DNA from 2 places in the Bacillus daqingensis genome. Region 1 is predicted to be linked to the other one. Evidence: riboswitches for the same ligand, from Rfam matches in the RefSeq annotation. Region 1 holds a riboswitch; the other holds the start of a gene.

Region 1 (4,299 bases):
CTTTATTATTGTCCAGATACGTATACAGGTGTTCGCTGCCGATTTCTTCTTCGCCTTCGATCAGGACTTTTACGTTTACAGGCAGACGGCCTTCCGTTTTCATCATCGCTTCAAAGACGGCAAGGTGCATAAACACCTGTCCTTTGTCGTCGCTTGCACCGCGGGCGAACAAACGGCCGCTTCGGATTTCGGGACTGAACGGGGCGCTGTCCCATAGGTCATACGGATCGGCCGGCTGTACGTCATAGTGGCCGTAGAAAAGCGCAGTCGGTGCTCCTTCCGCACCGGTATATTCGGCGTAAACGAGCGGATGACCGCCGGTTTCACGGCGCTCAACTTTATCGAAGCCTATTTCTGTCAGATACTTCGTTAGAAAAGTGACCGCTTCTTCCATCGCTGGTTTCTTTTCAGGATCTGTACTGATGCTCTCAATGGCGAGAAACTGCTGAAGCTGCTCCAGCAGGCGCTCTTCATGATCCTGCAAATATTGCTTAACACGTTCCATATGTAATCTCCTCCTCCAGGTTAGGATGCTTCTTTAGTTTACTCCTTCTGCTGCTGAACGCGCAAATACGCGTGCCTTTCAGAATAACGGCTGAATTCTGAAAACTCATTGCAGAAACGCGGGAAAGTCGTTAAGATAAAGGTTATAGTTTTCGCGTGACAGGCGCAGAGGTATAGAAGAGAGGATGACAGGACATGAGTGAAGAAAAAGATTTGCGTATACGCAGTAAAGTAATCAGTGAAGGGGCAAACCGGGTGCCAAACCGGTCGATGCTGAGGGCGGTAGGATTTACCGATGACGATTTCAAAAAACCGATGATCGGCATCGCGAGCACGTGGAGCGAAGTGACGCCGTGTAACGTACATATTGACAAGCTTGCTGTGAAGGCGAAAAGCGGGGCTGCCGCGGGCGGCGGTGCACCGATGATTTTTAATACGATTACGGTAGCGGATGGAATTGCAATGGGGCATGAAGGGATGAGCTTTTCCCTGCCGAGCCGGGAAGTGATCGCAGACTCGATTGAAACGGTTGTCGGAGCAGAGCGGCTTGATGGCATTGTTGCAGTCGGCGGATGTGATAAGACGACTCCTGCCTGTCTGATGGCAATGGGACGGTTGAACCTGCCGGCTGTTTATGTGTATGGAGGAACGATTGCGCCGGGCAAGCTCGACGGCAGGGATATTGACATCGTATCGTCGTTTGAAGCGGTTGGGCAGTATCAGGAAGGCATCATCGACGATGAGCAGCTGCATAAAGTAGAGTGCAGCGCTTGTCCAGGAGCCGGTGCATGCGGCGGCATGTACACGGCGAATACGATGGCGTCTGCCGTGGAGGCTTTAGGCATGAGTATTCCTGGCTCCTCTTCGACGCCGGCAGTCAACGATTATAAAGAAGAGGAGTGCCGCCAGGCTGGCGAACTCGTTGTCGATCTGCTCCGAAACGACATTTATCCTCGGGATATCATGACGAAAAAAGCATTCGAGAATGCAATTACGGTCGTGATGGCGCTCGGCGGCTCCACAAATGCATTTTTGCATCTGACGGCTATGGCTCACTCTGCTGGCGTAGAGCTCGATTTCGACGATTTTGAGCGTATTCGCAAGCAGGTTCCGCATATCGCAGATCTGAAGCCGAGCGGCCGTTACGTTATGCAGGACCTGTATGAAGTCGGCGGCGTGCCAGCCGTGATGAAAGAGCTGCTGGAAGCAGGTCTGCTGCATGGGGACTGCCTGACTGTAACGGGAAAGACGATGGCGGAAAATCTCGCTGAAGCGCCTGCCCTGAAAGAAGGCCAGGACGTTATCCGGCCGCTCGACAACCCATTCAAGCCGACAGGACCGCTCGTCGTGCTGAAAGGAAACCTTGCGCCGGAAGGATCCGTTGCGAAGATGTCCGGTCAGAAAATCAGCCGCTTTGAAGGAACAGCGAAAGTGTATGATTCAGAGGCAGAAGCAACGAAGGCGATTGAAGCGGGTGAAATTGTAGAACACGATGTGCTCGTGATCCGCAATGTCGGTCCGAAAGGCGGACCGGGCATGCCGGAAATGCTGTCCATCACGGCGATGATCGTCGGGCGCGGACTGAACGGGAAAGTGGCGCTTATGACAGACGGTCGTTTTTCCGGCGGCTCACACGGATTCGTTATTGGTCATATTGCACCGGAAGCGGCAATGGGAGGTCCGATCGGTCTGCTTCAAACAGGTGACAAGGTGACCATCGACAGTGACACGCAGGAAATTAACATGCACGTCGATGAAGCAGAGCTTGCAGCACGAAAAGCGAATTGGAAGGCGCCTGAACCGCGTTACAAAACTGGCGTGCTCGCTAAATATGCGGCGCTTGTATCTTCTTCTGCCAAAGGGGCAGTTACAGATGCCGGACTCGATAAATTCTGATTCTGCTTTACAGACGGGAACGTCCCGTGATATGATACGTTCAACCAACTGAACAGATTACTTATCCAGAGTGGTGGAGGGACTGGCCCGATGAAACCCGGCAACCATCAGCGTATGCTGAAAGGTGCTACTTCCTGCAGAGAGGCGACTCTTTGGGAGATAAGTCCGTTTATTTTAACGAACTCTCCCGTGTCCTTTCTGCTAAGCAGTCAGGCCGGGAGTTTTTCTTTTTTCTGAAACCAGTTGACGGCGTATCAGAAGCGTGGTAAGATTCAAACTAATTCAATTTATCAGATTAATCAAAGTGAAAAACTCAAGATTAATCCTAACTTCATAATAACGATATCTCTTATCCAGAGAGGCGGAGGGACTGGCCCGATGAAGCCCGGCAACCATTCGGATCTGATTGACAGATTCGGGAAGGTGCCAATTCCACAGAGCATAAAGCTCTGAAAGATGAGAGAGAACAGACTGACTTCCTGTATCTCTCTATCTTTTTCAGATAGGGAGATTTTTAATGGCTTCAGGAGGGCAGAAGAAAGAGCTTTGCAAGCTTAAAACTAAGTTTTCCAATTGATTTACTTATAATAACAGGAGGAATGCATCATGAGTGAAAAATCATTTGCGACATATAATCCGGAAACGGTTATTTTACACGGAGGTCAGTCCCCTGACCCGACGACAGGGTCCCGAGCGGTACCGATTTATCAGACGACATCGTATTTGTTTCACGATACAGAGCATGCAGAGAGCCTGTTTTCCCTTGATGAGCCGGGCAACATTTACAGCCGTATCGGCAATCCAACTACGGATGTGCTCGAAAAGCGGATCGCGCTGCTAGAGGAAGGTGTGGCGGCTGTTGCTACCTCTTCCGGAATGGCTGCTATTTCGCTGTCAATTCTAAATCTCGCAAGTGCCGGTGATCATATCGTTGCGGCGACGAATTTGTACGGCGGCACGTATAACCTGTTTTCTGTTACGCTTCCGCGGTACGGGATCGATGTCACATTTGTTGACCCGCAGGAGCCGCAGCATTTTGCCGATGCGATTCAGGACAATACGAAAGCGGTTTTTGCGGAGACGATCGGCAACCCGAGCCTGCACGTGCTCGATATTGCGGCTGTCTCCGAGGTGGCACACGAAGCGGGTATTCCGCTTATCATTGACAATACGTTCGCGACGCCTTATACAGCGCGCCCGATTCAGCAGGGAGCTGACATCGTCGTTCATTCTGCGACGAAATGGATCGGCGGACACGGCACCTCCATCGGCGGACTCGTCGTGGACGGGGGCCGCTTTAACTGGCAGTCGGAGAAATTTCCGGTCTTCAATGAACCGGACCCAAGCTACAACGGCATCGTATACGCGAAAGATTTCGGCACGCTCGCCTTCAGCACGAAGCTGCGCGTACAGCTGCTCCGCGATTTTGGTTCTTGCCTGAGCCCGTTTAACGCATTTCAGCTGCTGCAGGGACTTGAGACACTACATTTGCGTATCGTCCGTCATAACGAAAACGCATTGGAACTGGCCCGCTATCTGGAAGTTCACCCGGCAGTCGACTGGGTTTCCTATCCGGGGCTTGAGAGTCATCCCGCTCATGAAAATGCGAAGAAAGTACTCGACTATGGTGGCGGAGCGGTTGTGAATTTCGGCATCAAAGGCGGAAGGGAAGCGGGAAGCAAGCTGATAAACTCGGTTTCTCTCTGGTCTCATCTTGCGAACGTCGGCGACGCAAAAAGCCTGATCATCCATCCCGCTTCGACGACGCACCAGCAGCTTACAGGGGATGAGCTCGAAAAGACAGGCGTTTTTGAAGATCTGGTCCGCTTATCTGTCGGAATTGAAAATGCGGAGGACTTGAAAAAAGATCTCGATCACGCCTTACAGATTGCTACAGGT
Region 2 (4,299 bases), on a different contig from region 1:
CGGCAACCTATATGTCCTCTTACGTATCAAAAGAAATGGAATGGAATCCTGCGTTTCGAGAAGAAGATCTCGGCGAAAGCACGCCGCTTCCGGTTTCGCTGCAGCTGCGGGATTTGAAGCTGGAATATTCGACCCAGACCCCGTACCGGGCCGCTGCCCTCTATAACGTCTTTACGATGAAGCGTGATGCAGGAGCGGTGATGGACACCTTTGAAGAAGTCGTTACCGGCGCGATGGACCAGTGCAGCGCCGACTATCGGCGGTTATGCGAACGTGAGCAGGTAGAAGGCGTCGCAGGCGTTCGTGTCATCCGCTACGAAGAGCTTTACGCCTATGTAAAAAATAAATTTGATGAAGATCTGATTGAGGAGGGGACCCGCACGATTCTGCAGGAAGAGGACTGGGATGACCGGGAGCAGGCGATCCGTCTTGCCGGAGAGTGGATGCTGCTTTGTCCGGAGCTGGCCCCGGCCGCCGTGCTGTTTTTCGCACCGCCGTACTATCCGGCAGTCAACTCTTCAGATGAGAGCCGTATTCAGGAGGCCGTGGAGAGTTTAAAGCAGACGGCAGGCGAAGAAGGCTTCAGCGTCGAGCACGTCCACTACTTTAACGGGATTTGCGACCTCAGCTATGTCAACTATCAAAAGCCTGACTCTGAGCTTGATGCTTACCGCAACAATACACCGGTCTGGGGGACGGGTTACACGATTCCATTTGAAGCGATGCAGCAGCTGAAGGCACCGGTCTTGAACGTCGGCCCGTTCGGAAAAGATCCGCATCAGCGGACAGAGCGGCTGCACCGGCAGAATGCATTTGTGCATACCCCGAAAATGCTGCATAAGCTGATGGAGGTCTGGCAGAAAAACAGCTCGCCCCACTATAGCTGAACAATTTTTTACAATCCTTTCATAATCCTTTACGCTTCTGAAACACGTTTTTAACACAAAGATGTTAAAGTGGAAATTGTAAGAGAGAGCACCAAATTATCTCCCCCTTTTTCATGAAGATCTTCCCCCTTAAAGTATCTTCATAACAAAAACGGCAGGACGTCCGCAGCACCCGGGCGGCCTGCTGTTTTTTTTGTTGTCAGGCGAGCTGGAAGCAGCGTAGAACCATTTATCATGCAGCACCTGAAAATGCCGGCTTCGTTCGCTGTTCGAGAAACGTACGAGCTGTGCAGGTTCACAAGGATCAGTCTGGCCTCCCACAGTTCCGTCAATTTCTCATAATCTCCCACAGCCGAATCGCTTGATTTGCCGGTGTTTCTGCCCCGATAATAGGAACATAGGAAACGAATGGGCAGGAGGGGGCAACAAGATGAAGTGGGAGGAAGAATCTCTCGTTCCGACACATATTGAAGTTGTGTGGCACAGATTTCAGGACCGTTCCATCGGCACCCTGCTGCCGCACGTTGTTCACAGTGAACTGATTGAAGGAAGCAGCGATACTATTGGAGCGAAGCATCGGCAGACGTGCTCGGAGGGCGGACGGGAAATAACGTACGTGGTAGAAACAACGGATTACCGCGATGAACCGTCCCAAAAAGTGAAGCAGATTTCGTTTGAAGCGGATGGACATTTCGCCATGACGCTGCGCTTTACGCTGATCAAATTAAACGAAAACGAAACACAGCTGATTTACGAAGGTGAAAAAAAGCCGGTCAGCCTCACAGGCAAGCTTAAGCTGAAGTTCTCTGCAAAACGGACACGAGATCAGCTTGTTCGCCGGTTTGTGCACCACTTGCGTCAGGAAACAGGAGCATAGGAAACAACAAGACGTCCAGCGATCATGCTGGACGTCTTTTTCGCGATTATTGGAGATACAGATACAGCTTTTTCACGAGCGTTCTTGGATAGCTGAATGGACTCCGCCTGCGTATTTCAGTTATTCAATACGTTGAGCAGCAGGAAGTTCGTTGCGATTTACTGCACCTTGGCAGCGGGAAACCCCTGCTTTTCCAGCTCACTCCATAAAAAGTGTTCAAGGGAACCGGGCCCTTTTTTCTGCAGTGTTTCGGACTGCTCCCGGGAGAGCGTGATGCGATATTCTGTTCCGCGAATCGAGGAAGCGTATACGTAAAAGCGATCGTGGAAAAAGGAGGTGCCGGCATCAAAGATAAACTGACAGCCGGCAGCTTTTTGTTTCATTCTGGCCGCCGTTGACTGAAAATAGGTTCCCGGATCGGCGTGGTGACAAAATAGAGCGGAAGCGTAACTCATCATACATCATTCCTCTGCTGATAGATTCAGCATACATTCCCTGTCCGTGCAAATGCACAAAAAACCCCTTCTGTCACGATGAGAGAAGGGGTTCATCCGTTCATTCATCGCTCAGAGCATTGCTCTGCTGGCGTTGGCACCTTGCGAGGCAGGTTGCCGTGGAGTCGTAGAGCCAGATCTCTCGTCCACTCAGGATAAATGTATACTGTTAACGGAAGTATAAACGGTTTGCTTGAAAATGTCCAGAAATGCTAAAGCTGCAGCTCTTTTCGTTCTTCCTCACTGAAGACGCGGGAGCGGGTGAAGAAACGCTTTCCTTCCGGGCCTTCCAGCGAAAACATGCCCCCGCGTCCATCGACGACGTCGATAATCAGTTGCGTGTGCTTCCAATATTCATATTGATCTCGTGACATATAGAACGGAGAGCCGCCGATCTCGCCGAGGTACACGTCGCTTTCACCAATTCGCAGGTCACCGTCGGGGTAGCACATCGGGGAGCTGCCGTCGCAGCATCCGCCTGACTGGTGAAACATGAGCGGACCGTGGCGCTTTTTCAGCTTCTCAATCAGTTCCAGCGTCTCCTCGGTTGCGGTTACTCGTTCTGTCATCACAGAACACCCTTTCTTTTTTTGGCTTAGAAAAAGCCTTTTGGTTCTTCACTGTAGCTGACCAGCATGTTTTTCGTCTGCTGGTAATGGCTCAGCATCATCAGGTGGTTTTCGCGTCCGATACCCGACTTCTTATATCCGCCGAATGCTGCGTGAGCCGGATAGTCGTGGTAGCAGTTGGTCCACACGCGTCCGGACTGAATCGCGCGTCCGAAGCGGTAGGCCGTGTTAATATTGCGGGACCATACGCCGGCGCCGAGGCCGTAAAGCGTATCGTTTGCGATCGACAGCGCATCCGCCTGATCTTTAAACGAGGTGACGGAAAGCACCGGGCCGAAAATTTCCTCCTGGAAAATACGCATTTTGTTGTGCCCTTCAAAAATAGTCGGCTGCACGTAGTATCCGCCGGAAAGGTCGCCGTCCAGGTGCGCCTGTTCGCCGCCGGCAAGTACCTTGGCACCTTCCTGTTTGCCGATATCGAGGTAAGACAGGATTTTATCGAGCTGCTCCTTCGATGCCTGAGCACCCATCATCGTATCCGTATCAAGCGGGTTGCCGGTCTTGATGCGCTTGACCCGGTCTACAGCTTTTTCCATAAAGCTGTCGTAGATGGACTCTTCGATCAGGGCGCGGGACGGACAGGTACATACTTCGCCCTGATTCAGCGCGAACATTGCAAAGCCTTCAAGTGCTTTTTCAAGGTATCCGTCCTCCTGCTGCATCACATCAGCGAAGAAAAGGTTCGGCGACTTGCCGCCGAGCTCCAGCGTAACGGGAATAATATTTTCTGATGCATACTGCATAATCAGGCGGCCGGTCGTCGTTTCCCCGGTAAAGGCTACTTTATCAATTCGGGAGCTGGACGCGAGCGGCTTTCCGGCTTCCACACCGAAACCGCTGACGATGTTCAACACCCCTGGCGGAAGCAGATCTTCAATCAGCTCGAGCAGCACAAAGATGCTGGACGGCGTCTGCTCAGCAGGTTTCAGGACAACACAGTTACCTGCAGCAAGAGCTGGAGCAAGCTTCCATGTTGCCATTAAAATCGGGAAGTTCCACGGAATAATCTGACCGACGACGCCGACAGGCTCGTGAAAATGATAGGCAATGGTATCATCATCGAGCTGACTGATGCCGCCTTCCTGAGCGCGGATAGCAGACGCAAAATAACGGAAATGGTCAATAGCAAGCGGGATATCGGCAGCAAGCGTCTCGCGGACGGCTTTTCCGTTTTCCCACGTTTCAGCAACAGCCAGCATTTCCAGGTTCGCTTCCATGCGATCTGCAATTTTCAGCAGAATATTTGCTCGTTCGGTCGGCGATGTTGCGCCCCAGGAGGCTTTTGCTTCGTGGCCCGCTTCAATGGCGGCCTCTACATCTTCCTTCGAAGAGCGGGCAAGCTCGGTAAAGACTTCACCGGTTACCGACGTCGTGTTCTCAAAGTACTCACCGTTTTTCGGCGGCACGTACTG

The links. A riboswitch is a leader RNA that binds a small molecule or an ion and turns the genes downstream of it on or off. The one in region 1 is predicted to bind S-adenosylmethionine.
Region 2: linked by a shared signal. The riboswitch ahead of ACFO4L_RS07140 (hypothetical protein) and the one ahead of ACFO4L_RS10705 (PLP-dependent aspartate aminotransferase family protein) in region 1 are both predicted to bind S-adenosylmethionine.

Annotation. Positions count from the first base shown of each region.
Region 1 covers NZ_JBHSGK010000011.1:223,803-228,101, forward strand. Annotated here, with positions in the region: gene ACFO4L_RS10695 (dipeptidase) at 1-505, opposite strand, end outside; gene ilvD (dihydroxy-acid dehydratase) at 700-2,400, shown strand; SAM riboswitch class I at 2,459-2,566, shown strand; SAM riboswitch class I at 2,747-2,863, shown strand; gene ACFO4L_RS10705 (PLP-dependent aspartate aminotransferase family protein) at 3,007-4,299, shown strand, end outside.
Region 2 covers NZ_JBHSGK010000005.1:158,378-162,676, forward strand. Annotated here, with positions in the region: gene ACFO4L_RS07130 (M20/M25/M40 family metallo-hydrolase) at 1-887, shown strand, start outside; gene ACFO4L_RS07135 (SRPBCC family protein) at 1,318-1,764, shown strand; gene ACFO4L_RS07140 (hypothetical protein) at 1,923-2,222, opposite strand; SAM riboswitch class I at 2,321-2,420, opposite strand; gene ACFO4L_RS07145 (DUF779 domain-containing protein) at 2,471-2,827, opposite strand; gene adh (aldehyde dehydrogenase) at 2,854-4,299, opposite strand, start outside.